Vreelandella piezotolerans: one gene and its partner. The protein of the gene in region 2 interacts with the protein of the main gene of each other region in a pairwise test. Links are inferred from orthologs where the notes say so. Each region holds a gene or a part of one and is shown on either strand. Other genes may lie near its edges. The genes, in order: rfaD and menB.

Evidence for each region.
Region 1: the proteins of menB (region 2) and rfaD interact in binary tests that used the Escherichia coli proteins (3 or more experiments, as listed by UniProt). The link is inferred for Vreelandella piezotolerans from one-to-one orthologs.

The regions. Positions count from the first base shown.
Region 1 is NZ_CP048602.1:7,290-14,059, reverse strand. The notes cover bases 1,794-4,775. They hold rfaD (ADP-glyceromanno-heptose 6-epimerase), read right to left. Parts: upstream 3,772-4,775; coding sequence 2,815-3,771; downstream 1,794-2,814. Other genes in these bases: glyQ (glycine--tRNA ligase subunit alpha), read left to right, coding at 3,881-4,775; waaF (lipopolysaccharide heptosyltransferase II), read right to left, coding at 1,812-2,822; GYM47_RS00050 (sulfatase-like hydrolase/transferase), read left to right, coding at 1,794-1,815. Also shown: GYM47_RS00055 (glycosyltransferase family 2 protein), read right to left, coding at 1-20; more of GYM47_RS00050, read left to right, coding at 163-1,793; more of glyQ, read left to right, coding at 4,776-4,852; glyS (glycine--tRNA ligase subunit beta), read left to right, coding at 4,852-6,770. UniProt on the Escherichia coli protein: Catalyzes the interconversion between ADP-D-glycero-beta-D-manno-heptose and ADP-L-glycero-beta-D-manno-heptose via an epimerization at carbon 6 of the heptose.
Region 2 is NZ_CP048602.1:3,441,639-3,448,299, forward strand. The notes cover bases 1,211-4,083. They hold menB (1,4-dihydroxy-2-naphthoyl-CoA synthase), read right to left. Parts: upstream 3,141-4,083; coding sequence 2,280-3,140; downstream 1,211-2,279. Other genes in these bases: GYM47_RS15770 (AMP-binding protein), read right to left, coding at 1,211-1,385; menC (o-succinylbenzoate synthase), read right to left, coding at 1,339-2,280; frdD (fumarate reductase subunit FrdD), read right to left, coding at 3,204-3,599; GYM47_RS15790 (fumarate reductase subunit C), read right to left, coding at 3,596-3,997; GYM47_RS15795 (succinate dehydrogenase/fumarate reductase iron-sulfur subunit), read right to left, coding at 4,030-4,083. Also shown: more of GYM47_RS15770, read right to left, coding at 1-1,210; more of GYM47_RS15795, read right to left, coding at 4,084-4,764; frdA (fumarate reductase (quinol) flavoprotein subunit), read right to left, coding at 4,761-6,548. UniProt on the Escherichia coli protein: Converts o-succinylbenzoyl-CoA (OSB-CoA) to 1,4-dihydroxy-2-naphthoyl-CoA (DHNA-CoA).

The DNA of each region.
Region 1 (6,770 bases), 3.4 Mb from region 2 along the record:
AACACAGCGGAAATAGACACGTCTCACCTTTACCCACTCAGTTTGAGGCATACACGGCTCGTCCGTGATCCTGCCCATTTTAGTGACATGCTAACACGGCCACGGGGCGCGACTTTTGATAAGCTGACGCTTCATTTAGCACGTTCTGAAAAGGGATACAGGATGTTCGCTTCACGGTCACTCAAACTCACCCCTTGGCTACCGCTCGTCGTCATGGGTCTTAGCCTTGGCTATGCCGTCACCGTACTCACGCGTCTGCCCTGGTGGACGCTCTTTTTGATAGCAGCGGCATGGATTGGGGTGGGGCTCAAGCTGCGCTGGGGCGCGCCGATCAACGCACGCTACCGTCCAATGTGGCCATGGTCGCTGCTGCCACTTAGCCTATTCAGCGTCTATGTTTATTTGGCCGACAGCTTCGGAAACGTCGACCTCGGGGCGGTGTTTTTTCATTTACAGGCGGGCATGGCGGAGCATGGCGGGGCAGGTAAAATGCTGCTGGCACTGACCTACACGCTCACCGTGTTGGCGGTGCTGGTATCGGTGACGTGGTTGTCGCGCCACGATCAGCGCTGGCGTTTGACCGAGCGCTTCTTTGCCATCGCGCTATTGGCGGCCAACCCACTGCTCTACGGCATTGGTCAACGCAGCGCCGCGATAGTGACGGACGATGGCGCTTGGCTAGATCGACGCTATGTTGCGCCACCCACCGGCGACCAACCCAATGCACCCAACCTACTGCTGATGTACCTGGAGAGCATGGAGCGCACCTATAGCAACGAGCTATTTGGCGACGCCTACGCAGATTTAGCGGCACTGGGCGAGCGCGGGTTGGTGTTCGAGGGCATTCAGCAGATGGAGAATACGGGCTGGACCATGGCTGGGATGATCGCCAGCCAGTGCGGCGTCCCCCTCATGCCCGCCGGCCTGCTGCACGATAGTCAGTTCGAACCGCTCAGCCAAGTCGTACCCGGCGTTGAGTGTCTGGGAGACGTGCTGGCCGGTCAGGGCTACCGGCTCAGTTTTTTGGGAGGCGCCAGCACGCAGTTTGCTGGTAAAGGGCTTTTCTATCGTGGTCACCAGTTCGATACCGTCAAAGGTAAAGAAGAACTGCTACCGGATCTCGAGGATCCTGAGTATGTGAACAGTTGGGGTCTTTATGACGATACACTATACGATGTGACCGTCGACGAAATACGTCGACTGAGCGAGGAGGACGACGGTCCTTGGGCCGTGGTGAACCTGAGCATTGCGGGCCATGCGCCCAGCGGTTTTCCCTCGCAAACCTGTCTGGACCGCCAGGGCGAATTCGATGGTCAGGATATTCTCTACTCGGTAGAGTGCTCTGCGCGCCAAGCCCGAGACCTCGTTGAACGGTTAGAGCAAGAAGGACTGCTGGAAAACACGCTAGTGGTGGTACTCAGTGATCATCTCACCATGCGCGTGTCGGTGTGGGATCAGCTCACCACCTTGGATCGCGACAATACGCTCATCATGCTGGGCGAGGATATCCGTCCGCAGCGAGTAAGGCGAGGCGCCACCATGCTAGACGTTTTCCCCACGATCCTCGACGCTATGGGCCTCACATTGAACGATCACCGCGCGGGCCTTGGCGCTTCACTACTTGGCAGCCAACCCACGCTGGTCGAGATTCATGGGCTGGAGGCGCTGAATGAACGTCTACGGGAGGAGACCGCGCTGCAGCATCGCCTTTGGGACGGGCTAACCCCTCAGCGGCGTGCGCCTGAAGAGAGCGCCACCGATCAGATCATCGAAACACCCGCCGATCAAGCTGACGAAATGGAGATCATGCGCTAGGTGCGCATGGCCTGATACACCCGTTCTACGCCTAGCTCGTTCAAGCAGTTCGTATGGCCTAACGGGCAGGTACGCTGAAAGCACGGCGAACAGGAGAGCCCAAGGTAGTGGATGTCCGCGTTATCCGTTAGCGGTGGCGTATAGGCGGGCGATGACGAGCCATATAGCGCTTGGATGCGTACCCCTACCGCCGCCGCGACATGCATGAGCCCTGAATCGTTGGTAACGACCTGGCGACAGTCGGCCAAAAGGTCCACGGCATCGGCCAGCTGTGTTTTTCCGCATAAATTATGCGCATGCGGCAAGCCATTCACGATGCTCTGCCCTGCAGGGTGATCTTTCGCTCCGCCTAGCACGCGAATCTCGAAACCGTCGTCGATCAGTCTCGCAGCCAATTGATGAAAATACGCCAACGGCCACTGCTTGGCAGGACCATACTCCGCGCCGGGCATCATGCCGATGGCGGGACGAGAGGACAGCGTATGGCTCAGGCGCAAATTCACCAAGTTATCACGGTCAATGGTGAGCCGTGGCTTGGGAATCGAGAACTGCCCGCTTTGTGCCTCTTCCAATGGCAGCCCCAGCGAGACGAACCGTTTGACGGTTTGATCCAGCACCTGCTTGTCGAGCTTGCGACGCTCTTTTAGCAAGCCGTAGCGGTGCTCTCCCAAAAAACCCACGCGCTCAGGAATGCGGGCCATGAAGGGCACCAAGGCGGCCTTCCAAGAGCGCGGCAGAACGATGGCGCGATCGAAGCGACCGCGTAGCCGTGCCGCCAGCTCGCGACGGCTGGCAAGGCCAAACTCTCCGTGGCCTACCGCCAGCGGTAGCACTTCGTCCACTTGAGGCATGCGCTCTAAGATCGGCTGGGACCATCCCGGGGCGACCACACCTAGCGTGGCGCCTGGATAGCGCGCCTTCAACGTCATGAACAGACTCTGCGCCATGACCATATCGCCGACCCAGGAAGGACCGACGACCAGCAGCCGCTTGGCCGAGTTAGCCATTCAACCACTCCAAGTACGCCTTGACGCCCTGGGCGACGGTTTTGAATTCCACGTCACAACCTGCCGCACGCAGTTGGCTAATATCAGCACGCGTGTAGCTTTGGTAGCGCCCTTTCAACTCTTGGGGGAAGGGAATGTAATCGATCTCGCCCTGACCGTAAAAATCGATGACCGCTTCGCCAATCGCCTTGAACGGCTCGGCACGCCCGGTGCCCAAATTGAAGATGCCTGATGCGTGAGGGTTATCCAAAAACCAGAGATTCACATCGACCACATCGCCCACGTAGACGAAGTCGCGGCTCTGCATGCCCGCCTCATAGCCACCGTAAGCACCGAACAGCTTCAGCGTTTCGCCGTTACGGATCTGCAGATGGTTGTGATAGGCAACGCTGGCCATCTTGCCTTTGTGCTGCTCTCGCGGCCCGTAAACGTTGAAGTAGCGGAAACCTACCACTTGAGTCGTCAACTCGTTCCAGCGCGAGCGAACGTGCTGATCGAACAGTAGCTTGGAGTAGCCGTAGACGTTGAGCGGCTTCTCATGCTCCGGCGCTTCCTTGAACACCTCGCTGCCACCGTAGGTCGCCGCCGACGATGCGTACAGAAAAGGGATGCCCAGTTTTTCACAGTAGTTGAGCAGCACTTTGGAGTACTCGAAGTTATTCTCCATCATATAGTGCCCGTCCCACTCGGTGGTGTCCGAACAGGCCCCTTCATGGAAAATCGCATCGATGGTGGGCAAGTCCACCGTTTCACCACGTAGCGCGGCTTTCACGCGGGCGATGAAATCGTCTTTATCCAAGTAGTCAGCCAGCGTGCAGTCCGCCAAATTGACGAATTTGGTGCCATCGCGCAGGTCGTCGACCACCATCACATCGTCACGGCCGCGAGCATTTAGCGCTTTGACAATATTGGCGCCGATGAACCCGGCCCCGCCTGTTACCACGATCATCTCGTTCTCCTTACCAAAAGCGGCTCTTTGGCTAACGTGCCTATAACCCATCTGCCTGTGATTGTATACTTGACGGCTTATGAATTCATGGCCAACGGTGCTTTCCGCGATGAGTGTTTCGACAAACCAATCGACACCCGATGTGTCGACCTTTCAAGGCTTGATCCTTGCTCTGCAACAGTATTGGGCAGAACAGGGCTGCGTCATCCTTCAGCCCCTCGATATGGAAGTCGGCGCGGGCACCTTCCACCCCGCCACGTTCCTGCGGGCGATTGGTCCAGAAACCTGGAATGCTGCCTACGTTCAGCCTTCCCGCCGCCCAACCGACGGCCGCTATGGCGAGAACCCCAATCGCCTGCAGCACTACTACCAGTTTCAGGTGGTAATGAAGCCTTCGCCCAGCAACTTGCAGGATCTGTATCTGGGTTCGCTGAAGCGTTTAGGACTTGATCCGCTGATTCACGACGTGCGCTTCGTAGAAGATAACTGGGAATCCCCGACGCTCGGCGCTTGGGGATTGGGCTGGGAAGTATGGCTCAACGGCATGGAAGTAACCCAGTTCACCTACTTCCAGCAGGCGGGCGGTATCGAGTGCTACCCCGTCACCGGCGAGTTGACCTACGGACTCGAGCGTATCGCCATGTACCTGCAAAACGTGGAGAGCGTTTACGACCTGGTATGGGCCATCGCGCCGGACGGCAGCAAAGTCAGCTACGGCGATGTCTACCTGCAAAACGAGCGCGAGCAGTCGGCGTATAACTTCGAGCACGCCGACGTCGACCAGCTCTTTGCTGCCTTCGACCATCAGGAAAAAGAGTGCAGCAAGCTGCTGGCCGCGAGCCTCCCGCTGCCCGCCTACGAGCAGGTGCTCAAAGCGTCGCATACCTTCAACCTGCTGGATGCGCGCCACGCCATTTCCGTGACCGAGCGTCAGCGCTTCATTTTACGCGTGCGCACCATGGCGCGTGATGTTGCCACTGCCTACTTCGAGTCTCGTAAAGCAGCAGGATTCCCCATGGCCTCGGAGGAATTGCGCCGTGAACTGTTACAAGATGAGCTCGCCGAGCAGGGAGACGCATAATGGCCGTTGATACGCTTTTATTAGAACTTGGCGCAGAAGAGCTTCCGCCGACCGCGCTAGACACGCTCTCAGACGCCTTTGCCTCGGGTATCGAAAAAGGCTTACAGGACGCCGAGATTCCCTTCGAGGCGGTGACCGCCTACGCCACCCCGCGGCGCCTAGCCGTGAAGGTTACCGGACTCGCCGACAAACAGCCGGATCGCGAAGTAGAGCGTCGCGGACCCGCGCTGGCCGCCGCTTTCAAAGACGGCGTCCCCACAAAGGCGGCGGAAGGCTTTGCTCGCTCCTGCGGTGTCAGCGTGGAGGATCTGATCCATCTGGACACCGATAAAGGCACCTGGCTTGGCTACCGCGAGCAGCAGCAAGGTGACAGCGTTCAAGCGCTGCTACCGGAGATGGTGCGCAAGACGCTACACTCGCTTCCAGTGCCCAAGAATATGCGCTGGGGCGCGTCCCGCGTCGAGTTCTCGCGCCCCGTGCACTGGCTCGTGGCCCTGTATGGCAAAGACGTCATTGCAGCAGAAGCGCTGGGGCTGGAAGCCAGCCGTACCACCTACGGCCACCGTTTCCACGCGCCGGATGCCATCCAGCTCGAGCACGCCGATGACTATCTAGCGGCACTCGAGAATGCCTACGTTCTGGCCGACCGCCAGCAGCGCCGCGAGCGTATTCGTGAGCAGGTGCTCGCCGAGGCCGAGGTTCAGGAAGCCAACGCCGTCATCGATGAAGACCTGCTGGTCGAGGTGAGCGGTTTGGTGGAGTGGCCCGTGGCGCTCACCGGCAGCTTCGACGAGCGCTTCCTGGAAGTACCTGCCGAGTGCCTGATTTCCTCGATGAAGGCCAATCAAAAATACTTCCACCTGCTGGATGATCAGGGCAAGTTGAAGCCGCTGTTCATCACCATCTCGAACATCGAGAGCCAGGATCCCGACCAGGTGATCTCCGGTAATGAAAAGGTCATTCGTCCGCGCTTGGCGGATGCCGCCTTCTTCTACGATACCGACCGGAAGCAAACGCTGGGCTCACGCATACCGCAACTGGAAAGCGTAGTCTTCCAGCAGCAGTTGGGCACGTTGGCGGACAAGGCCCGCCGCAGCACGGCCATCGCCACTTTCATCGCTGAGCGCATCCAGGGTGACGTGGCTCATGCGCAACGCGCTGTGGCCCTGGCCAAATGTGATCTCGTTACCGAAATGGTGCTCGAATTCCCCGAGCTGCAGGGCATTATGGGCCGCTACTACGCCGAGCAGGATGGCGAACCGGCGGAGGTTGCCCAGGCGCTGGAGGAGCAGTATCTACCTCGCTTTGCCAGCGACGCGATTCCGCACAGTTTGACCGGCCAAGCGCTGGCTCTGGCCGACCGCCTGGATACGCTGGTAGGCATTTTCGGTATTGGTCAACGCCCCACCGGCGCCAAGGACCCCTTCGCCCTGCGCCGCGCGTCCATTGGCGTATTGAACATCCTGGTCAAAGGCGAGTTGAACCTCGACCTGCGCGAGCTGCTGCAGATCACTGCTGACCAGCACCAGAATCTCCCGAAAGCCGAGGGCCTCGTAGAAGACGTGTTGACCTATATGCTCGACCGCTTCCGCGCCTGGGGCCAGGAGGAGGGTATCTCTGCTGAGATGTATCTCGCCGTTCGTGCTCGCCCGGTGACCAAACCGCTGGATTTTGCGCGCCGCTTACGTGCCGTGAAAGCCTTCGCCCAGCGTGAAGAAGCCGCGGCATTGGCCGCTGCCAACAAGCGTGTTTCCAATATCTTGAGCAAGCAGGAGCACGACGGCAGCACCCAGGTCGACGCCTCGCTACTTCAAGAAGCGGCGGAAAAATCGCTTTTCGAAGCGGTCACGGCCAGCCAACAGCAGGTGTCGCCGCTGTTTGCCGCAGGCAATTACCAGCAGGCACTGGACGCGCTCGC
Region 2 (6,661 bases):
CCAAACCACGCATCCGGCACCATAAAGCCGGGCAGCGTCTCGCGCACCCAAGTGTTTAGTTCGGCTCCATCCACTTCCTCCGCGTGGTAGTCGACAAACGCCACCGGGCGTTCGCCCCATTCCGGTTGAGGCACGGGCACCACCAGCGCTTGGGCAACACCGGGGTGGTCGACCAGGCGTTGTTCGATGGCTTCGGGTTGGATGTTTTCGCCGCCGGAGATGAAGGCGTTGTCCAGCCGCCCTTCCACCACTAGCTCGCCTTGCTTTGTGAAGTGGCCCTTGTCCCTGGTGGCGAACCAGCCTTCGCTGTCGACCGCCGGGGTAAGCTGGCCGTCTTGCAGGTAGCCCTCAAAAAGCGTTTCGCCGCGCACCTGGATCTCGCCGTTGTGGACGCGCACTTCGCGCCCGGGCAGGGGCTTGCCGACCACGCCGGGGGCGCCGGGCAGGCCGGTGCATACCTGGCTGGCCATTTCCGAGAGGCCGTAGCTCACCCTGGGCGTCAGGCCCAGCGCGGTCATTTTGGCGACCAGCGGCGCGGGGATGGCGGCGCCGCCGAGCAGCAGCTCGCGTAGCTGTGTCTTTTGCGGGTCGAATCCCGCGTGAAGCAGCCGCCAGAGCTGGGTGGGCACCAGCGAGAGGTGGGTGATGGGCTGGCGTTGCAGGCGCTCCAGAAGCGGTGCGCCGTCGTCGATAATGACGCGCCCACCGGCGAGGAACACCCGAAAGGCGATGGCGTAGCCGCCGATGTGGAAAAGCGGCAGCGAGAGCAGCCAGCCGCTCGCTTGATCCACAGAAATGAACGATGCCGAGCCCCGCGACGAGGCCAGATGATTGCCAAGGCGATGCTGCACCGCCTTGGGCGTACCGCTGGAGCCGGAGGTAAAGATGGTGTTGCTGGGCTGGTCGGGGTCGAGGAGCGGCTCGCCCGGTTCGGCCTCGGCGGTGAAGTCCAGCGCCAGTGGCGTCGGGCCCTCGGCGTTTGCAAGCTTGGGGCTGCCCCCTTCGGGCTGGGCCAGAAAGCGCGCGGGCAGGCGCGCCGCCATGGCGACCTGCTCCCCGGCGGGCACCGCCGGGTTGACCGGGCAGAACACCACCCGGGCGCGCAGGCAGGCCCAGGCCAATAATAGTGCGTTGAGCGAGCCGCGGGCGGGCACCAGCAGCCGCTCGCCGGGGGGCATTTGGCGCATCAGCTGCCGGGCAAGCCCCGCCACGCGGCGGTCCAGCTGGCGGTAGCTCAGCCGCTGCTCGCTGGCCTCGATGGCGATGTGTTCGGGGGTTTGAGTGGCCCAGGCGTGGATGGGGCAAGGCTCGGTCATGCGGGGCTCCTGAGGGTGGCGATCACGCCGAGTGGTAGAGGCAGCGGCAGCGCTCGACCATGACCGCACCGCGTTGGTCGGTAAGGCGCCCAGCGAGCCAGCCGCCGGTATCCAGCCCCGGCGGCTCGCCCGGCGCCCACTCCCGGGCCAGGCGCGAAAGCAGCTCCAGGCCCAGCTCGGATTCGAAGCTCGATGACACCACCACGCGAAGCCCCAGCGCCCGCGCCCGTTCGACCAGCGCCTGGCACGCGGCAAGCGAGCCGATCAGCGTGGGTTTGATGACCAGCGCCGCCAGCTGCGGGTGTGCCTGCCAGGGGCGCTGCCGCGAGAGGGTTTCGTCCAGCGCAAAGGGCACGCCGGTCGCCTCGGCCACGGCCTGGGTGTCGGTAAGCGCGGCGCAGGGCTCTTCCAGGTAGTCGATCTGCCCCGGCGGCAGCCCGGCACAGAAGCGCCGCGCCTGCTCGCGGGTGAAGCCGCCGTTGGCGTCCAGTATCAGCCGGGTGGTGGGCAAGCGCTCACTTATCCGCTTGATCAGCGCCAGCTCTTCATTGATGGGGTAGCGGGCGACCTTGAGCTTGAGGCGCTCCGGCGGCGCCGTTCGCCACGCCTTGAGGCGGACCTCGATCTCGATCATCAGATGGGCAGGCGTACCCTGAAGCAGCGGGTACGGGGCGGGTGATTGGGGCAAGCGCTCGGGCCAGGCGCGCCGGGCGCAGCCAAGGCCGAACTGCACCGAGGCAAGCTGCGGGGTCGGCACCTCGCCGCGCTCGAAAGCGGCCAGGTAGGCCAGCGCCTCGGCTTCGGCCTGGGCCAGGGTCTCGCAGGAGAAGCCCGGCAACGGGGCGATCTCGCCCCACTGGCCGTCGATGTTTACCAGCAGCCCCTCGCGCTGGGTCAGCCGCTCGCCGTTCAGCGTCAGCGGCCTGGTCAGCGCAAGCGCGTAGCGGTAGAGCGCGCGCGCCATCAGGGGTTGCGCGGGTAGCGGGAGAAATCCGGGCGGCGCTTCTCGTTGAAGGCGTTGCGCCCCTCCTGGCCCTCTTCGGTCATGTAGTAGAGCATGGTGGCGTTGCCGGCCAGCTCCTGAAGCCCCGCCTGGCCGTCGCAGTCGGCGTTGAGCGAGGCTTTCAGGCAGCGCAGCGCCATGGGGCTGTGCTGGAGCATCTCGCGGCACCAGCGCACGCTTTCCCGCTCGAGCTCGTCAAGCGGCACCACGTGGTTGACCAGGCCCATGTCGAGGGCCTGCTCGGCGCCGTACTGGCGGCAGAGAAACCAGATTTCTCGCGCCTTCTTCTGGCCGACGATGCGCGCCAGGTAGGAGGCGCCATAGCCGCCATCAAACGAGCCGACCTTGGGGCCGGTCTGGCCGAAGATGGCGTTGTCGGCGGCGATGGTCAAATCGCACATCAGGTGCAGCACGTGGCCGCCGCCAATGGCGTAGCCCGCCACCATGGCGACCACCGGCTTCGGGCAGGTGCGAATGTCACGCTGGAAATCCAGTACGTTGAGGTGATGGGTGCCCGCCTCGTCGCGGTAGCCGCCGTAGTCGCCACGAATGCGCTGGTCGCCCCCGGAGCAGAAGGCCTGTTCGCCCGCCCCGGTCAGCAGAATCGCGCCGATGGCGCTGTCGTGGCGCGCGCGGCCGAGGGCATGGATCATCTCGCTCACCGTTTGCGGGCGAAACGCATTGCGCACCTCAGGGCGATTGATGGTGATCCGTGCAATGCCCTCCTCAGCGGTGTGATAGAGGATGTCCTGGTACTCTTGCGAGGCGTCCTGCCACTTGATGGGGGCATACAGCGCCTGTTCCGTGAGTCCTTCGATCATGCTGACCTCGTGCTTATCAGGGGTGTGCGTTCTTTTTGATACGGCCGTGTTCGCGGGCGGGCCTCAGCGCAGCCAGCCCACGACCACCAGAGCCAGCGCCAACAGGCTCAACAGGGCCGCCAGGCCGTACATCAGCCATTTGTTGCGAGTGTCCTGGCCCAGGCTCAGGTCGAATAGGCCATGGCGCAGCCGGTGGGCGGCATGAAACAGCGGCAAGCACACGGCGGCGCCGATGAACAGCACGCCGGGCAGGCTGAACAGCAGGCGGGAGGCCCGCTCGTGGCCAAGCGCCTCGGCGGGCAGCAGGCCCAACGGCAGCAATAGCCCGATGAACAGAATCACCGCAGGCAAGACCACGGCAAAACAGACGCCCCCGGCACTGAACAGCCCCCACCACAGGGGCTCGTCATAGGCTTGCCGAGGCTGACCCAGGGGTGCTTTTTGATGTGAGGTTTTCATGCGCCGCCCCTCCCCAAGAGCCAGAACAACACGACCGCCACTGCCACGACCCCCGCCCACTGGCCAGCAACGATGGCACCAGCGGGCACGCTGCGCCCCGCCACGCGCAGCGGCATGACCCGAGGAAACAGCACGAAGAAGGTGGCCGCGTGATAGAGGCTGGCCACCAGCGCCAGCGCATTCAGCAGCAGCACCAGCGGCGAGCCCATAAAGGCCACCCAGCCCTGCCAGCTCGCCGGGCCCTGCAACAGCGCGAACACTCCTGCCAATAGGCAGAGAATGAAAAACACCAGCGGCACCACCGTGGCTTCGCGCAGCATATAGCGCTTGAAGAAACCGTGCTTCAGCCACCAGTTGCGCTTCAAGGGCGGCAGCCGTTGTGATGATGATTTTTCCATGAGGCACTCTCCCGACGGTTCGTTCTGGCCAATCAGCCCTTGAACAGTGCGATCAGCGTATGTTTGGCGGCCTCGACCTTGCCCTGATTGACCGCAGCGGCCGGGTCGACGTGCTTGGGGCATACCTGCGAGCAGAAGCCCACGAAGGTACAGCTCCAGACACCATCGTGGCGGTTGAGCTGCGCCATGCGCTGACGTTTGCCCTGGTCCCGGCTGTCCAGGTTGTAGCGGTGCGCCAGGGTCAGCGCCGCAGGCCCCAGAAACTCAGGGTTCAAACCAAACTGCGGGCACGCCGAATAGCACAGGCCACAGTTGATACAGTTGGCAAACTGCCGATAGCGCGCCAGCTGTTCAGGCGTTTGTGTGTGGGGCTGCGCCTGGCCGGGATCAAAGGTCTGCACCGGGTCCTGTTCGATCAGGTAGGGCTTCACCGCCGCCAGGTGCTCCAGGAACAGCGCCATGTCCACGACCAGGTCCCGCTGCACGGGGAAGTGCGCCAGCGGTTCGATACGAATCTCGCCAGGGTAGTCGCGCAGGAAGGTTTTACAGCCCAGCTTGGGAATGCCGTTGACCATGACGCCACAGGAGCCACAAATCGCCATTCGGCAAGACCAGCGGTAGCTCAGCGTGCTGTCCTGCTGCTCCTTGATATGGTTCAGCGCGTCGAGAAGCGAGGTGCTGTCCTCCACAGCAACGTCGTAGGTTTGCCAGTAGGGTTCCGCTGCGCTGTCGGGCAGGTAACGCTTGATGCTGATGTGCTTGTTCATGCCTTGCCTCCCTTGGCCGCATCCCCGTAAACCCGCGCGGCCGGGGCCGAAAAGCGGGTATCCACCGCCTGCCAGCGCAGCTCGGCGGGCGCATCACCCTGGTAAAACACCTGGCTATGCTTGAGATAGCCCACGTCGTCACGGGCCTGCAGGCCCTCGTCCAGGCGCTGGTGGGCACCCCGGGATTCGCGACGCTCCAACGCGGCCAGGCACGACGCCTCGGCGATCTCCAGCCCGTAGCCAAACTCCAGGCACTCCAGCAGCTCGGTATTGAAAATCTTGCTGGTGTCACTTACTCGCACCTGGGCATAGCGCTGGCGCAGCTGGCGAAGGGTATCCAACGCCTGCTGCATGCCTGCTTCGGTGCGGTAAATGCCGCAGCCGCTCTCCATGGCCTGCACCATGGCGTGCTTGAGCGTCACCCAGGATTCACCGCTGCCCTGGCCATCGCAGAGCGTGGCCAGCCGCGCCTGCTGCCGCTGGGCCTGCGCCTGCAAGACCGGCAGCGCCACCCAGTCGGTGCGGGCAGCCCGCTGGCTGGCCTGCTCCCCAGCCAAGCGGCCAAAGACCAGCAGCTCGGTCAGCGAATTGGAGCCCAGCCGGTTGGCCCCATGCAGGCCTACCGATGCGCACTCCCCGGCGGCGTACAGACCCGCAATGGTCGTTTCACACTGGGGATCGGTTTCGATGCCGCCCATGGTGTAGTGCACCGCAGGCCGAATCGGGATCGGCTCCTTGACGGGGTCGACATTGATATAGGATTTGGCCAGCTCGCAGATGAACGGCAGGCGCTCATGCAGATAGTCGGCGCCCAGGTGGCGAAGGTCGAGATAGACCACGTCGCTGTCGCCAAACTTGCCGGTACGCCCGGCCTGCTGCTCCTGCCAGAACGCCTGGGAGAGCTTGTCCCGAGGGCCCAGCTCCATGTACTTGTTTTCCGGCTTGCCCAGGGGTGTTTCCGGGCCCAGGCCGTAGTCCTGGAGGTAGCGGTAACCCTCCTTGTTGAGCAGAATACCGCCTTCCCCCCGGCACGCTTCGGTGATCAGGATGCCCGAGCCGGGCAGGCCGGTGGGGTGGTACTGCACGAACTCCATGTCGCGCAGCGCCACGCCGTGGCGGTAGGCCATGGCCATGCCGTCACCGGTGACGATGCCCGCATTGGTGTTGAAGCGGAACAGCCGCCCGGCCCCGCCGGTGGCCAATACCACCGCTTTGGCACGCAACAGCAGCAGCTCGCCCGTGGCGACTTGCAGAGCAATGACCCCCACCACGGCCCCTTCATGCACGGCCAAGTCCAGTACGAAGTACTCGTCGAAGCGTTCGATTTCGGGGTATTTCAACGAGGTCTGAAACAGCGTGTGCAGCATATGGAAGCCGGTCTTGTCGGCAGCAAACCAGGTGCGCGCCGTTTTCATGCCACCAAAGCGGCGCACCTGTATGCGGCCATCGGGCTGGCGGCTCCAGGGGCACCCCCAGCGCTCCATCTGCACCAACTCCCGGTAGGCGTGGCGCACGAAGTAGTCCACTACGCCCTGCTCCACCAGCCAGTCGCCCCCAGAAACCGTGTCGTCGAAGTGCGCCTGAAACGAGTCCTCGTCACTGGTCACCGCCGCCGCGCCCCCCTCGGCCGCCACCGTGTGTGAACGCATGGGATACACCTTGGACACCAGCGCGATGCGTTGCGCGTGACCGCCCTGTTTGGCCTGCTCGGCGGCCGCTATGGCGGCCCGCAGGCCAGCGCCTCCACCGCCGACGATGACGATATCCACATCCTGCTGCTGCATGGCACCCCCTTGTGCGGCTGCACTACTCATGACGGTCTTCTCATGACGCGATTCCGGCCTGCGCACGGCTTGCCGCCCTGCTGATGAAGCGACGTTATCACAGCCCAACAGGC